Regions from separate parts of the Marinitoga sp. 1138 genome, predicted to be linked through region 2. Evidence: riboswitches for the same ligand, from Rfam matches in the RefSeq annotation. Region 2 holds a riboswitch; the other holds the start of a gene.
The links. Region 2 has a riboswitch for thiamine pyrophosphate ahead of XO11_RS08435 (thiamine ABC transporter substrate binding subunit). Riboswitches for the same ligand answer to the same signal wherever they lie in the genome.

Region 1: linked by a shared signal. The riboswitch ahead of thiS (sulfur carrier protein ThiS) and the one ahead of XO11_RS08435 (thiamine ABC transporter substrate binding subunit) in region 2 are both predicted to bind thiamine pyrophosphate.

The regions. Positions count from the first base shown of each region.
Region 1 is NZ_LBFA01000011.1:27,646-36,832, forward strand. Features, by position in the region: gene fusA (elongation factor G) at 1-1,726, opposite strand, end outside; gene rpsG (30S ribosomal protein S7) at 1,747-2,214, opposite strand; gene rpsL (30S ribosomal protein S12) at 2,227-2,601, opposite strand; gene XO11_RS04395 (hypothetical protein) at 2,771-3,340, opposite strand; TPP riboswitch at 3,476-3,586, shown strand; gene thiS (sulfur carrier protein ThiS) at 3,642-3,839, shown strand; gene XO11_RS04405 (thiazole synthase) at 3,832-4,599, shown strand; gene thiH (2-iminoacetate synthase ThiH) at 4,602-5,669, shown strand; gene thiC (phosphomethylpyrimidine synthase ThiC) at 5,682-6,983, shown strand; gene XO11_RS04420 (thiamine-phosphate synthase family protein) at 6,995-8,176, shown strand; gene XO11_RS04425 (C45 family peptidase) at 8,305-9,187, shown strand, end outside.
Region 2 is NZ_LBFA01000024.1:61,855-71,041, forward strand. Features, by position in the region: gene XO11_RS08430 (DNA-directed RNA polymerase subunit beta') at 1-2,875, shown strand, start outside; gene XO11_RS08435 (thiamine ABC transporter substrate binding subunit) at 2,920-3,891, opposite strand; TPP riboswitch at 3,965-4,075, opposite strand; gene XO11_RS08440 (TetR/AcrR family transcriptional regulator) at 4,347-4,922, shown strand; gene XO11_RS08445 (radical SAM protein) at 4,935-6,380, shown strand; gene XO11_RS08450 (HAMP domain-containing sensor histidine kinase) at 6,404-7,633, opposite strand; gene XO11_RS08455 (CoA pyrophosphatase) at 7,697-8,320, opposite strand; gene XO11_RS08460 (type I phosphomannose isomerase catalytic subunit) at 8,317-9,123, opposite strand.

The DNA of each region.
Region 1 (9,187 bases), on a different contig from region 2:
CAACTTCGTGGTATGAACCATCGTACAATGTAGCCTTTATACCAACCATTGGGTATCCAGCTAACACACCTGATTGCATAGCTTCTTTTATACCCGCTTCAACTGCTGGAATATATTCTTTTGGAATAATACCTCCAACGATTTTATCTTCAAATTCCAATACTTTTGTATTTTCAATAGGTTCAATTTTAATTTTAACGTGACCGTATTGACCTCTACCACCAGATTGTCTGATGTATTTAGTTTCAACATCAGCTGTTCCTCTAATTGTTTCTCTATATGCAACCTGTGGTTGACCAACTTTAACTCCAACTTTAAATTCTCTCTTTAACCTATCTACTATAATTTCAAGGTGTAATTCACCCATACCTGAAAGTATTGTTTCACCTGTTTCGTGATCAAGTTTAACATTTAAACTTGGATCTTCTTCTGTTAATGCTTGTAATGCTTTAGTTAATTTAGCTTCATCATTTTTTGTTTCTGGTTCAATTGCCAATGAGATAACTGGTTCTGGGAATTCCAATTTTTCCAATACAATATCCTGTCCTTCTTCTGTTAATGTATCACCTGTAATTGTATTCTTTAAACCTATTATAGCTACAATATCACCAGCTCTGATGTAATCTACTTCTTCTCTTTGATCTGAATGCATGAACATTAATCTTGAAACTCTTTCTTTCTTACCCTTTGTTGTATTTAAAACATAGCTTCCTTTTTGTAATTTTCCTGAATATACCCTTGCAAATGTGAGCTTACCAACATATGGATCCACCATGATTTTAAATGCAAGAGCAACAAATGGTCCATTTTCATCTGGTTCAAGTTCTCTTACAAATTCACCTGTTCTTGCATCATATGCTTTTACAGGCGGTAAATCAAGCGGTGAAGGTAAGTAATCAACAATTGCATCTAATACAGGTTGAACACCTTTGTTTTTAAATGATGTTCCACATACTACTGGAACAAATGCACCTTCAATTGTTCCTTTTCTTATTGCAGCTTTTATTTTATCTTCTGGAATATCTTCTCCTTCAAAGAATAATTCCATTATTTCTTCATCATATTCTGAAATAGCTGTTATTAAATCTTCTCTGTATTGATCTGCTTTAGCAACTAAATCCTCTGGAATATCTCTGTATTCAAATTTTGATCCATCTTCACTAACCCAATATATTGCTTTCATTTTTACAAGATCAACAACACCTTCAAAATCAGATTCTGCTCCTATAGGAATCTGTAAAGGTAATGGGTTTGTTCCTAATTTGTCAATCATTGTTTGAACTGCATTATAAAAATCTGCCCCAAGTTTATCCATTTTGTTCATGTATGCAACCCTTGGAACATTATATCTATCAGCCTGTCTCCAAACTGTTTCTGACTGAGGTTCAACACCAACCTGTGCGTCAAATATAACAACAGCACCATCTAATACCCTTAATGCCCTTTCAACTTCAACTGTAAAGTCCACGTGTCCGGGTGTATCAATGATGTTAATCCTGTGATCTCTCCAGAAACATGTTGTAGCTGCTGAGGTAATTGTGATACCTCTTTCTTTTTCCTGTTCCATCCAGTCCATTGTTGCTGTACCGTCATCAACGGACCCTATTTTATGTTTTTTACCTGTATAAAACAATATTCTTTCTGTTGTTGTTGTTTTACCAGCATCAATATGTGCAATAATTCCAATATTTCTTGTTTTATTTAAGGCATATAACCGCTCTTTCAAAACAATCCCTCCTCAATAAATTACCAGCGGTAATGAGCAAATGCTTTATTAGCTTCAGCCATTTTGTGTACGTCGTCTCTCTTCTTAACTGCTGCTCCAACACCATTATAAGCATCTATTAATTCTTGAGCTAATTTTTCTTTCATTGGTCTTCCTGATTTATCTCTTGCAGCTTTAACAATCCATCTTAAAGCTAAAGAGATAGCCCTTTCCTCTGGTACTTCAAATGGAACTTGATATGTAGCTCCTCCAACCCTTCTTGGTCTTACTTCAATTAATGGTCTTACATTTTGTACTGCTTGATGATATACTTCTAAAGGATCTTTTTCCAATTTTTCTTTTATTATATCAAATGCACCGTATACTATAGACTGTGCAACTGTTTTTTTACCATCTTTCATTACCCTAACAACCAATTTTGATACCAATACATCATTATATATTGGATCTGGTGTAACCGGTCTCTTTGGTGCTCTTCTTCTTCTCATTTACTTACCTCCTTACTTCTTAGGTCTTTTTGCGCCGTATTTACTTCTGCTCTGTTTTCTTCCTTCAACACCAGCTGCATCCAATGTACCTCTGATAATCTTATATCTAACACCTGGCAAGTCTTTAACCCTTCCGCCTCTTATTAATACATTGGAGTGTTCCTGTAAGTTATGACCTTCACCTGGAATATATGCTGTAACTTCAATTCCGTTTGAAAGTCTAACCCTTGCAATTTTTCTCAAAGCTGAGTTAGGTTTCTTAGGTGTCATTGTTGAAACCCTTACACATACACCTCTTTTTTGAGGATTGCTCTGTAATGCTGGAGATTTTGACTTTTTCTTTAGTTGTTTTCTTCCATGTCTAACAAGTTGATTTATCGTTGGCATATAATTTGTATTCCTCCTTTCAGAATTTTTAAAAATACCAAGTGTATTTTACCTCAGGTCTTTTTAATTTTCAATTAAAATGTTGTGATTTTTTTGTGAAGTTACAAAAACTAAAAAGTTTTATGTATTTTGTTACAGTACTATCCACGGTTTTGTGTGTACGATAACATTATAACTTTTCTTTTATTTTTTCAATAATCTCATTGAGGATAATATTTTTTGCAACTACTGCTATTCTATTATTATAATATTTAAAGTCCTCAGTAACATCTTTTATCGTTTCAATATCAAATTTTTTTAGTACTTCTTCAAAATCTTCTTTTTTATATTTTTTTTCTTCTTTCATTTCTATTTCAAGTAAAAATTTTTCCTCTATATTATACCTTATTTTATTAAAATCAACAAATTCATCAACAACAATTTCTGGATTATCATTTATCATATATCTTATTTTTGCTACCATTTTATATTTTATCAGATTTTCCAATTCCTGTGGTTTTTCTACTCTTTCTTTTTCTATTTTTTCATGTGCAATTTTTGTATTTGCTTTATATGCGTATGTCCATTTGTAATCATAATCTTTATTATTTTTTATTATTGAAAGCCTATATCTTTCTATTTCATTAATATCATCACGAATATACCATTGAACAATACCTATTTTCTTTATAGCCTTTTTTATTAATTCTTCACTTTCATCATTAGAAATAATATATTTTCTTTCAATTTCTATTGACATATAATCACCTCAAAATTGGTTTTATTTATTATATCATATTCATATTGCTCTCATTAAACATAATTATGATTATACTGAATAAATTCTTGAAAATTAAAAAAATTAATGATATAATCAAAATGAAAAGTGAATATTTATGATCCGCAGGGGAGCTGCTGATACCGCAGCTGAGAGTGAGGTGGAAACCTCTGACCCTCATAACTTGATCCGGATAATACCGGCGAAAGGAGCGGAGCAGAGAGTATAAAAAATCAATCTCCTGCTTCGTGCAGGAGATTTTTTTATATCAGGAGGTGATTTTTTGAAGGTATTTATAAATGGAAAAGAAAAGGTCTGTAAAAGCACCAATATAAAAGATTTAGTTGAAGAATTATCCCTTCATAACAAACCAATTGTCGTAATTAAAAACGGAGCCATTGTTTCAAAAAAAAGTTATCCTGATTCTCAAATTTCGGAAAAGGATAAAATTGAAATTATTACTGTTGTAGGAGGTGGTTGATATTAAATTTTATAATGAGGAAATAAATAATCTATTTTTTATGGGCACAGGAAAATTTAAGGATTATTCTATTATGAAAAAAGCTATTGAAGAAGCAAAAATTGAGGTTGTCACTGTTGCAATGAGAAGAGCATCATACGGAAGTTTAAATGAAAGTATTCTGGATTATATTAGTGCAAAAAAAATTATGGTAAACACTTCAGGTGCAAGGAACGCTGAAGAAGCTCTTTTAATTGCACAGGCTGGTAAAGAATTAATGAATACAGACTGGATAAAGATTGAAATTATAAATGATTCAAAGTATTTAATGCCTGATAATCAGGAAACTATAAAAGCCTGTAAATTATTAACAGAAAAAGGTTTTAAGGTTTTCCCTTATATGTGTCCTGATTTATATGATGCAAGAAAAATGATTGAAAATGGCGCTGAGGTTTTAATGCCTCTTGGTTCTCCTATAGGAACAAATAAAGGCTTTACTACAAAAGAACTTGTAAAAATTCTTCTAAATGAATTTGATGCGAAAATTATTATTGACGCTGGAATTGGAAAACCATCTCATGTTTCTGAAGCAATGGAAATTGGATGTCATGCTGTACTTGCAAATACTGCTGTTTCAATTGCGGAAGATCCTGTAAAAATGGTAAAAGCCTTTTCTTTAGCAGCTCAGGCTGGAAGACTGGCTTATCTGGCCGGAATTCCAGAAGAAAAAGAAGTGGCAGAAGCATCTTCGCCATTGTTCGATTATATAGGAAGAGATTAACTATGTTTTCAGAAAACATAGAAAAAATCATTGCTTATGTTAATTCAGCCAGAAAGAACAAATATAATATTAATCTAAATAAAGAATTTTTTTCTGTAAATGACATATATGGATTGCTTCAAAATAATGATCTTCGAACAATGGCGAAGAAAGTAATAAAAAATAATAGAAAATTCTTTGGTGATGTTATATTTTTATATGCTCCACTTTACATTTCAAATTATTGTATAAATGGTTGCACATATTGTGGATTTAAGGCTTCTAATAAAATACATCGATTGAAATTATCATATAAAGAAATAGAACAGGAAGCCTTATACTTAAACCACGAGGGAATTGACCACGTTCTAATATTAACTGGAGAAGATCCTGTAAATTCTAATTTTGAGTATTTATATAATACCATAAAAATATTGAAAAACTTTTTCAAAGAAATTTCTATAGAAACATATTCTTTAACCCGGGAAAAATACGAGAAATTAGTCACAGCAGGTCTTGTAGGGGTTACATTGTATCAGGAAACCTATTCTCCGGAAAAATATAGAGAAGTTCATTTATTTGGTCCAAAAAAAGATTTCAAAAAAAGGCTTAATACTGTTGAAGAAGCCATAAAAGCTGGGGTAAGAGAAATAAATATAGGAGCTTTATTAGGGCTTTATGAACCGGAGTTTGAAATTATAATGATGGCATACCATATGGATTATCTTTTAAAGAATTATCCTAATGTAGAATATTCGATATCTTTTCCAAGAATTAGAACAGCTTTTAATGTAAAAGATAAATTTTATAGTATTTCTGATAAAAAACTTATCCATTATATTCTTGCTTTAAAATTAATTTTCCCTCGAGTACATATAAATATCTCCACTCGAGAAAGCATAAAATTTAGAAATGCAATACTGGGCATTGCCACAAAAATGTCAGCAGGATCAACAACAAATGTTGGAGGATATACATTATACAAAGATTCAACAAAACAATTTGAAATTGAAGATACCAGAACAGTAAAAGAATTTATGAATTATATCAAAACAAGAAATTATAATCCAACAACGGTAAATTGGTTTTAAGGAGGAATTTAAATGACACAATTGGAATTTGCAAAAGCTGGAATTATTACAGAAGAAATGGTTATCGCGGCAGAATATGAAGGAATTTCACCAGAAGAATTACGAAATAAAATTGAAAAAGGATATGCGGTTTTACCGGTTAATAAGAATCATAAATTTGATAATATTAGAGCTATAGGAGAAGGTTTAAAAACCAAGGTTAATATTAACCTCGGAACTTCTCAGGGATATTCAAGCGTCAAAGAAGAAATTGAAAAATTGAAAATTGCTGAGAAATTTGGCGCAGATTCTATAATGGATCTGTCTACATGGGGTAATCTTTCATATATTCGTGATGAAATAATACGTAATTCAAATATTATGGTTGGAACTGTTCCTGTTTATGACGCAGCAACAAAAGCTGTCCAGAATAAAAAACGTGTAATAGATTTTGATGCAGATGATTTTATACAGATGGTTCGAGATCACGCAAAAGCCGGTGTTGATTTTATGACTATTCATGCCGGTATTACAAGAACTACCATAGAAAAGTTGAGAAACTCCAGAAGAATAACAAAAATAGTATCGCGTGGCGGTTCAATAATAGTTGGCTGGATGATTAAAAATCACAAAGAAAATCCATTTTATGAGTATTTTGATGAAGTACTTGAGATATGTAGGGAATATGATGTTACTATTAGTCTCGGCGATGGAATGAGGCCGGGTTCTCTTCATGATGCTACTGATGATTTGCAATTTGAAGAATTATTAAGACTTGGAGAACTGGTAAAAAGAGCTCGAAATGCCGGGGTACAGGTAATGGTTGAAGGACCGGGGCATATGCCTATTGATGAAATTGAAGCAAATGTTATTCTTCAAAAAAAGATTTGTGATAGAGCACCTTTTTATGTTCTTGGCCCAATTACTACAGATATTGCACCTGGATATGATCATATAACCTCTGCAATTGGCGGCGCTATTGCTGCAGCTAAAGGCGCAGATTTTCTCTGCGCTGTAACTCCAGCTGAACATTTAAGACTCCCCACTCTTGAAGATATAAAAGAAGGTGTTATTGCAACAAAAATCGCTGCACATTCCGCTGATATAGCAAAAAATAGAAAACATATGAACATAGATAATCAAATGAGTCATGCAAGAAAAGAATTTAACTGGGAAAAGCAATTTGAAATAGCAATTGATAAGGAAAAAGCTTTGAATTTCTATAGTTCAAGAAAGGGAATGGAAAATAATATGTGTTCAATGTGTGGTCCGCTATGTGCAATGAGAATTACAGAAGAGTTTTTAGAAAAAGAAGAAAGTATTTTTATAGAATAGGAGGCGTTATAATGCTTATTTTCTCAGCTTTCGATCCATCAGGTGGTGCCGGAATAACTCAAGATATATCTATAATGAAATTATTTAAGATAAATCCTATTTCTGTTATATCCGCTTATACAATCCAAAACACAGAGATATTTAAAAAAATCGAATTTAGAAGTTCTTTTGAAGAATTTGAATTATTCAAAAATATTTCTATAATTAAAGCAGGAATGGCAAATGCAGAACAAATAAAATTACTAAGAGAAAAATATCCAGAAGCTAAAATTATATGGAATCCCATAATCAAAACCTCTACAAACTTCAACATCATTTCTCCAGAAGAAGTAAATGAAGGTTCAAAATATGTGGATTTAATAATTATGAATTCAGAAGAATTTCAATTAACAAATCCATTATGCGAAACAATTATAACAGGCGGACATAAAAATTCTGAGAAAATCGAGGTTATTTATAAAAATAAAACTTTCTTTTCAAAAAGATATGAAAAATCCTTACATGGAACAGGCTGTGTTTTCTCATCATTAATTTCCGCTCATATATATATGAAATATAGTGTTGAAGAAGCCATTATTGCTTCTTTAAATTATATGGATAAACTTGTTTTAAATTCAATCAAATTTGTTCAAACGGAAAATTTATTATACGAAGCACATAAAGGATATATAATAGAGGAATTATGGAAGATAAAACCACAAATAATAGAACTTGGAAAGTATACTATTCCAGAAGTAGGTCAAAATATTGTTTATGCACTTCCATTTGCTTCAAATGAAAATGAAGTTGGGAAATTTCCTGGAAGAATACACAAACTGGAAAATGAGATTAATTTCATTCATGAACCTGCTTTTTTTGGAAAAAGCCATATGGCAAGGGCAGTAATTGCAACAATGAAATACTTCCCATGGATAAGATCTGCCATGAATATACGCTATGAAAAAATATATATAGAAAAAGCAAAAGAACTTGGATATAAAACTTATTACCTTGATAGAAATAATGAACCTGTTGAAATACAGTCAAAAGAAGGACATTCTATACCTTATGGTTTATCAAATATATATAATGAAACTAATTCTCCTATAGATTTTGTATGGGATGATGGATTTTTCGGAAAAGAAGCTATGATAAGGGTTTTTGGTAGAACGCCAACAGAGGTTATAAAAAAAGTAAAAGATATTGTTTTGTGATATGTATTATAAGCCTCCTAATAAGTCATATTAGGAGGCTTATATTAATAAAAATTTTATTTTTGAAAAAAATAAAATAATGATATAATTAATCTGAACATAAACTTTTTGTTTGGAGGAGTTTTTATATGAAAAAATTTTTGTATTCATTATTTATTGTATTTTTTATTACTTTGCTATATATTGTGTATATTTTCACACCTTTGAAATATCCAATAAAAAATATAACTACTGCAGAGTATAAAACAGAAAAAATTGGAAATTTGAAAATTTTATATTTATCAGGAGAACCTCAAGATATTGGTTACCAACATGGTTTAGCTCTACGAAATGAAATTAATAATATGGAAAAGCTTCTTGAAAATGAATTGAAAAATAAAACGATATTTGAAAAACTTATTATACGATATACAATGAAAAATTATTTTAGAAAGATACCAAAAGAATATAAAACAGAAATGGCTGCAATTGCAAAAGGAAGTAATACTTCACTGGATTCAATATTCTTAATGAATATATATGATGAACTTTTTAATCTATATGGATGCACAAATATTGCTGTTTTTGGCAAAAAAACAAAAAATGGGGAAATATTGCATGGAAGAAACCTGGATTATTTTTTATCAGATAAACTATGGGATAAAAATGTTTTATTTGTATATCAGCCACAAAACGGATATAATTTTATTTCTCTCACGTGGCCAGGACTAATTGGTGTATTATCCGGAATGAACGAAAGAGGGATTTCACTTGGTTCAATGACATCAGAATCAAAATATCAAAGTTCCTCCGGAATACCTACTGGTATATTATATAGAATGATTATGGAAAATGCAAAAGATATCAAAGATGTTGAAGTCATATTAAAAAACAATAAACGAACTATTGGAAACAATTTGATGATAGGAAGTAAACATGACAAAGAAGCTGTAGTTTTTGAATTTGATAGCAATAACTTAAAAGTAAGAAAAAATGATAATTATATTGTTTCTACAAATCATTTTGTTTTAC
Region 2 (9,187 bases):
GGCTGTACACGTACCGCTTTCAAATATAGCTCAAGCTGAAGCTAAATTCTTGATGTTATCAAGATACAATATCATATCACCTGCAAATGGAAAACCAATATCCATGCCAGGTAAAGATATGATAGCTGGTGCATATTACCTTACAACAGTTGATCCAAAATACTTTGAATCAAGAAAATTACCTTCAAATATAAAAGACTTTGAAAATAAAGACACAATAAAATATTTATTTAATGATGAATTACACGCATTATACGTTCATGAATATGAAAAGGTAATAAAAAATGAAATAGTTGTTGAAGATAATGAATTGAGATGGGAAAAACCAACACTCATACTCCATGAACCAATTGGATTGTATCTTGACGGAAAATTAATCAAGACAACAGTTGGAAGATTGATCTTCAAGGAAATATTGCCAGAACCAATTGGAAGATTTAATCCAGATTTCAACAAAATATACAAGAAAAAAGAAATCAAAAATCTTATATTCGATACATTTAAATACCATGGAATTGACAGAACAGCAGACTTGCTTGATGATATTAAATTCTTAGGATTCCACTATGCAACATTATCAGGATTAACAATATCTGTAAGGGATATAGTAGAACCAAAAGAAAGAATAGAAATTATCAAAAAGTCAGAACAAATAGTTATGGAAATTGAAAAGTATTATGAAGAAGGTTACCTTACAGATGATCAAAGATATAAAGAAGTAGTTAAAGTCTGGGAAAAGACAATAGCGGACGTTACAGAAGTAACAAGTAAAGAATTTAGAAAATATCCATTTAATCCTGTATGGATGATGGTTGACTCCGGTGCAAGGGGTAACATTGACCAGTTAAAACAGCTTGCAGGTATGAGGGGTCTTATGGCTGATCCATCAGGTAAAGTTATTGAGTTACCTATTAAATCAAACTTTAGAAATGGTCTTTCTGAACTTGAATTCTTTATTTCAACACACGGAGCTAGAAAAGGTTCTGCAGATACAGCATTAAGAACATCTACAGCAGGTTACCTTACAAGAAGACTTGTAGACGTTGCACAATCAATTACAGTAACAGAACCAGATTGTGGAACATCAAAGGGTATAGAAGCAAGAGAATTAATAGCAGACGGATTGAGAATAGAAAAACTTGCAGATTATCTCTTTGGTAGAGTACTTGCATCAGATGTTGTAGACCCTGTAACAGATGAAATAATTGTAAATCCAACAACAGGAAAGAAATATGTAAAAGATGTAATGTTAGATGAAGAAGATGCAGAATTCCTTGCAAATTACAGATCAACAATTCCTGTTTATGAAGTACATGAAAAATTAAGCGTAGATAAAATCAATCTTTACTTATACAATATTCTCAATAGTGATGTCCTTGTTGATGGAGAATTATTATATGCAAAAGGAACAGTAATAGACAATGATATAATAGTTTCATTAAAACAGCATAATATAAAAGAAGTTGATGTAAAAGAATATAAAGTAGTTAATTTCGTTCATGTAGGTGATGCAATTAAAGTTGAAGATGAAAACGGAAAGATTATCACACTTGCAAATTATCAGGAAAAAATTGATGCTGATACAGCAAGAAAATTAGAAAGATATAATATAGAAACAATAGAGGTAAGACCTTCAATCTATGTAAGATCAATCTTAACCTGTGAGGCAGAACATGGTGTTTGTGCTAAATGTTATGGTATGGATCTTTCAAACCACAAAATAGTAAATATAGGTGAATCTGTAGGTATCATAGCAGCACAGTCTATAGGTGAACCTGGAACACAGCTTACAATGAGAACATTCCATACAGGGGGTATTGCTACAGCAGGTGATATTACTCAGGGTCTTCCAAGAGCAGAAGAATTATTTGAAGCAAGAAAGAACTTAAAAGGTCCTGAAGCAGAATTCTCAACAGTAAAAGGTATAGTAAGAAAAGTGAACAGAGATGAAAAAGGAAGACTTGTAATTATTGTTGAAGATCTAAAAGGAGAACTATATACATATATAGCAGATCCTAAGGTTAAACCAACAGTAAATGAAGGTGACAAGGTTGAACCTGGCTACAGATTAACTTCAGGTAATATAAAACCAAGAAGATTACTTGAAGAGCTTGGTGCGGAAGTAACCTTTGATTACCTATTAAAAGAAATTAAAAAGATATATGCTGAACAGGGTGTTGAAATTCACGATAAACACTTTGAAATAATAATCAAACAAATGTTCAACAAAGTTGAAATAACATATGCTGGAGATACAGACTTTATGCCAAAAGACCTTGTAAACCTCAAAACAGTTGAAAAGGTAAACAAACAAATCTATGAAGCAAATAAAAAGGTTGAAGAAAACAGAGAAATGGCAATAGGTAAAAAATTAGCAGAAAAAATCATTGTAAAAGTTGATGAAGAGAATGAAACAATAGGAGAAATAGGAGATACAGTAACAGAAGAATTATTAAATAGAATAATTGCAGCTGGAATAAAAGAAATTGAAGTATTCAAATCAGAACCTCAATTACTCGAAAATGAAGATGAAGAAATTAGGCTTGTTGGAGAAAAAGAAACATTATTAATTGCGCCAAAAGAACCAGCAAGATACGAAAGAAAACTTTTAAGAATAACAAAATCATCTCTTGAAAGAGAAGGTTGGTTAGGTGCAGCATCATTCCAGCAAACAGTTCAGGTATTAACAGAAGCAGCATTAGAAGGAAGAGAAGACTACTTATTGGGATTAAAAGAAAATGTTATAGTTGGACAGCCAATTCCAGCTGGAACAGGATTAAAAGCATTCTTAGAATCAGAAATCTCAATATTCGAATTACCAACATATCCAACAGAAGATACAAAAACAGATGAAAGCGAAAGCGCAGCATCATAATAGATAATAAAAAAGGCTCGGATTTTTCCGAGCCTTTTTTGTAATTAATACATAATTTCTTCCCATTCATCTAACCAATTTTCAAGATTCTTGTTCAATTCTTCTGAATCTATTGTTAAAACCTTTTCAGGAACAAGAGCATACTTAAATGCTTCAGGAAGTTTTACGTTAGTTACCGGGAACATCCACTGATTTAAAGGCACTTCTTTTTGAAAATCATCAAACAATAAGAATTCAATAAATCTTTTTGCAAGCTCAGGATTCTTTGTTCCTTTTACAATACCAGCGCCTTCTATTTGTATATAAGCTCCCTCTTGAGGAATAAAAGCTTTATACTTGGTGCTCTTATAATAATAATATGAATAAGCGCCATCTGTAGCATAACTTACCATCATAGGCGCTTCACCAGCTTCAAATTTTGCAAAGGCTTCTCCCCAACCTGGTGTAACTGTTAGTATTGCTGGTTTTAACCTTTTCCAGAAATCTTTCCATTGGTCTTTATATACTGCTATTGTCCATAACAAAAATGCCTGACCTGTACTGGAAGTTCGTGGATCCTGAATAATCAATTTCTTTTTTAACTTTGTTAAATCTTCAAAACTTTTAGGAACGGATTTTAATTTTTCTGGATCATAAACAATAGCAATTGCACCATAATCATATGGAATTAAATGATAACTTTTATCATAGATTAAGTCATCTTTTATCTTTGAAATATTTAAAGGTTTATATGGAATTACCAGATCTTCATTAATGGCCAACACAGAAAGCGACTGATCAAGACCAATAACTACATCAGCCTTTGGATTTTTCTTTTCAAGTTTAAGTCGTGAAAGCAAAGTTCCCCCGTCTCCAAGAACAACAACATTTACATCTACGTTATACATATTTTCAAATTTCTGAATAACCCCTTTCTTAATCCAGTCCAAACTGTCATAAACATAAACAGTTAGAGTTTTTGCAAATAGCAAAGAAGATAATAATAAAACACTTAAAAAAACAATACCCTTTTTCATGCACTCACCTCCAAATAATAAATTATAATTTTTAAAAGAAAAAACGCCTTCCGGCATGGAAGGCGTGATTGAATTATCCTTTTTACCGCACTCCCTACGCCGGTATTACCCGGATCAGGTGCTGGGGTCTAAGGCTTCCACCTTAATCTCAGCTGCGGTATCAGCAGCTCCCCCGGCGGGTTACTGTATTAACTTACAATTTTATTATACTCATCAATTACTAAAAAACTGTATAAATTAATAATTTTTAGAAACATAAAGGTTAATTTTTCTTGAAATGTTTGACTGTCCAGTCAGTCATTTTTTTGTTAGATAAAATATTGAATAACTCTGTTTTTAAGATAATAGTAAATTGACCGTTCAGTTTTATGACTTTTTATGTCATAATTGAAACAAAATGAAAAAAGTATTATAATAATATTGACCGAACAGTCAGTCATGTATGAGGTGGTAATATGAATAATGACCGTAAAGAAAATTATAAAGAAGCTAAAAGAAAAAGCATAGCAGAAAAAGCACTTAATTTAATAATAAAAAAGGGATTGTCCAGTTTTACCATGGATGAAGTAGCAAAAGAGGCTGGAGTATCAAAAGGAACATTATATCTATATTTTGATAGCAAAGATTCATTAATAATAACGGCATTTTCCATACTTGTTGAAAGGTTAAAAAAATCACTTGAAATTATGATTCCTGAAAATACTTCAAAAGAGGAAAAAGCACGTGCAGTAATAAAATTATATGTGAAAGTATTAAAAGAATTTCCATCAGATGATTTATTAAGATTATTTGAGATATTAATTAATTCTATACATAATAAAAATAGAGCTAAAGAATTAACCAATTTATTTCATGAATATTATTCTCAACTATTTGAAATGTGGGAAGAATTTGTGCCGTCAAAAACCGCTGCAGTTGTTTTACAGGCTATGTTTGATGGTATAAGTATATATAAATCTGTTGGAGTTGAGTTTAAAGAAGGGGAATTATGTGAAGCTTTTGAATATATAATAGGAAAAATAATTTCATAAAGGAGGGATTTTATGAAAATCCTTGATAATATGAAAAACATGATGATGAAACAGGCTTCAAAATTGGTAACAAATGTTGTTAGAAACTCAGAGGTTGAAGATCTTGCAAAATTATTGAGAACACTGGAAAAATTTGCAAAAGAACCAACAAAAAGCGGTTTAAGGAAACTTGCCGAAGGCGCTGAAAGAAAAGATCCAATGCTTGTAAAATGGTCAGAGTTATTCAAAAAAGCCAGTCCAAAAGTTGTAGAAAAGATAATAAACAATCTTATTATCAATGAATTTGCAGTTGGTGAAAAGGTAAGGCAGGAAAAAATGCATGAATATGAAGTCGTTCTTCCAAAACTTGCTGTTATAAGTCCAACATATGCATGTAATTTAAGATGTGTAGGTTGTTATGCAGGACTTTATGGTCATAAATATCAACTTTCAAAGGAAGAAATATTTAGCGTAATAAGACAATTCAATGATCTTGGAATATACTTCTTCATAATTACCGGCGGTGAACCATTTATTTATCCTTACTTATTCGATGTTCTTGAAGAATTTAATGACTCATATTTCATGATTTATACAAACGGTACATTAATAGATGAAGAAAAAGCAAAAAGACTTGCAGAACTTGGAAATGCAACATTATCCGTATCTGTTGAAGGCTTTGAAGAAATGACAGATTGGAGAAGAGGAAAAGGTGTATTCAAAAAAGTATTAAATGCATGGGAATTATTAACCAAACATGGAGTAATATATGGAGCTTCAATTACTGCAACAAGAAAGAATCATGACCTAATAACAAGCGATGAATTCTGGAACTTCTTAAAAGAGCACAATGTTGCATATGCATGGATATTCCAGTTTATGCCTGTTGGAATGGATCCAACAATGGATCTTGTTCCTACACCAGAACAGAGATATGAAAGATTCCTTATAACAGAAGAAAAGAGACTTAATGGAGACTTTGCATTTGTTGCAGACTTCTGGAATCACGGATTCTTAACTCATGGTTGTTTAGCAGCTGGTTCAAAATATTTGCATATTAATGCAAAAGGTTATGTAGAACCATGTGTATTCCAGCAATTTGCAGTAGATAGCATTAGAGAAAAGAGCATTATAGAAATATTAAAATCACCATTCTTTGAAGCATATAAGAGAACAATACCATATTCAAACAATCTCTTTAGACCATGTCCAATTATAGACAATCCACGAGTATTAAGATCAATGGTAAAGAAATTCAATGCAATTCCACAGCATTCAGGAAGCGAAAAAGTCATAACAGAATTGGCACCAGAACTTGATAAACTTGCAGAAGGCTGGAAAGAATATGCGGATAAGTTATGGTATGAAAAGGGATATGCAGAAAAATATCCAGCAAAAAGAGGTATATATAATTATGAAACACGTATGAGAAGATATGCAGATAACGAAGAAAAACTTGCTCTTGATAAAAAAGCATAATAAATAAAAAACAGCTGAGGTATTTAAACCTCAGCTGTTATTTTTTGTGGGAATCTCAATTCAATAGTTGTACCTTTTCCAACTTCAGATTCAACATGAATCCTTCCCATTAGTTTTTCGATTAAACGTTTTACAATTGCCAGGCCTAAACCACTACCGGGTTTATTTTTAGCCAATCTAACAAATGGTTTGAATATATCATTAAGTTTGTCTTCTGGAATTCCAGGACCTGTATCTTTTACCACAATAACAAACTCTTTTGTTTTATTATCAAATGAAATATGAACATTTACATATCCCTCGTCAGTATATTTTATAGCATTTCCAACGATATTTACAAGTATTTGCTTCATTTTTAATGGATCGGTTTCTATCATCTCAGGGATATTATTTTCAAATTTAATATTTAATTCCACTTCTGGTGAAAGTTGTGGTTCAACAATAGAGATTGACTCATAAACAAGGAATTTTAAATGAACCTCAGTAAAGTTCATTTCTTCTTCTCTATTTAATTTATTAAAGGTTGATAAATCAGAAATAAGGGAGTTCATATGTTTTGAGCTGAGATAAATACGTTTTACAAGATCGAAAATTTCTTCTGTTGTTAAATTATCCTTTCCTCTTAAAATACTTTCAGAATACCCTAAAATAGCAGTTAAAGGTGTTCTAACCTCATGTGTAATAAAACTTAAATATACACTGTTCATTTCATTTGCTTTCTTTTCCTCATCACGAAGAGATTTTAAAGTTAAAAATGTTGAAGCAAAACTTCCAAATATTTTTAAAGATTTTTTAGCAGTTTCACTGAACTTTTTAAGTCTGAAATTATCAACATATATATGCCCTTTAATTTCATCTCCAACCTTTAAAGGATAAGCAAGGGTAATCATATTTTCATGTTTTTCATGTAATTGTTTTACATTTTCATGGAAAATTCTCGATGGATTCTTAAATTCCTTAAATGCATCGATTTCGATAATATCCTGAACATCCATATATCTATAAATATATGAATCTTCAAGAGGAACTATAAGTTTTTCAACAATATCTTCATCGTAATTATAACCAACAACGGCCTTATATAATGTATTATCTATAAGCCAGATTGTCCCGGCTTCAGCTTCAGGGATACTTTTAATAGCAACAGACAATAATTTTTTCATAAATTCCTTTTCATTTTCTTCACCGGTTAATTGTGAAGAAAGTTCTGCCATTAACTCAAAATTAGATAAAATATCGTTTTCGCAGTCCATGTTAGGTGCCCCCCTGTATAAAAACTCACACATTTTAAAATTATAACATATCTTTTTTCATAATCAAAATGTTAATGAAAAAATTTTCAATGTATTTTTAAAATCATCTATAATTCTTGCTGTTAAGCCCCATATAATTTTGTTTTCGTAAAGATAAAAAAGTGTTTTATAATATCCCTTTCTCCAATTATAATTCTTGCCATTTGGAATTAAATGATAAGGATAATCTTCTGGTGGTTCCATTTTTATATTTACCTTATACTTCAATGGTTCATTATTTAAGAAAAATTTTAAAGGAACAAAAAAGTACTCTTTCACTTCTTCATTAGGTCGAATATCAGAAATCTTGAAATCTTTAATTTCTATAAGAAATGGGTAGATAACAAAATTAAAAGGTGTTGTGAAATAATCAAGTTGAGAGATTAATCGTACTTTTTCTTTTTTAATCCCCAATTCTTCATTTAATTCTCTTAAAGCAGCATCATATATTTCTTCACCTTTTTCAACAGCGCCTCCTGGCAAACTTACCTCGCGAGGTTGAGGTAAATGATCTGCACGAATTTCAAAAACAATATTTACCTCATTATCTATTTCCACAAGAGGTATTGTTACAGCAAATCGTTTAAATTCAGAAATCAAATCTGGTTTATAATCTTTATAAATATTTTTGATCTTTTCTATATTCATAATGTAAAGAATAGTCCTTTCTTTTTTGTTGTATATTCTAAATTAAAAGGAATTATAAATGTTTCATATGTTTCAAATTCCACAAAAATTCCAGGTCCTTTAATAGTTTCACCATTATCTTTTTCAAATATAGTAAAATATTGCGTTTTAAATTCTTTTGGTGAATTAGCAATTACAAATGGACAATTCTTCAAAGCATTTTTACCTTTTTCAACATGAATTTCCCTTGGCCTTCCCCAATCATATAATCTATATGTAAGATTTGAAGTTTGTTGAATTTCAAGCAATTTTGAATCTGGACCAAGTGTATGAACAACTCCTGCTGGAATAAATAATAAATCATTTTTATTAAGTATAGTTGGTTTAAAAACTTCATCCCAATTTTCAGATTCAATAGCTTTTTTATTTTTCTCAACATCATTAGAAATAAAAATTTCATTCTTTTCATTTAAAAAATACCATGCTTCAGTCTTTCCCCATGGTTCATTTTCAGCGTTTCTTGCAATATCATCATCTGGATGAACCTGAATTGAAAGCCATTGAGTGGTTGATATTAACTTTAACAATAACGGAATACGAGGTAATTCCATTCCAAAAATATCTTTTATATATTCAGAAGGCTTTCCATAAGAATTATTTGATTCCATACCATAAAGTTCCGTTTCATAACCCTCAAATCCGGAGAATAACCATACTTCTCCTATTTTATCCATATTTTCAATATTAAAATCTTTATTTAAAGAAAAATCACCCCATACCTTTTCAACAAAAATAGGTTTTGACTTTAATATTTCATCAAACATATAAATCACCCTTCATAATATAATTTTTATTACTACATAATAATATTATATCATAAAAAAAATT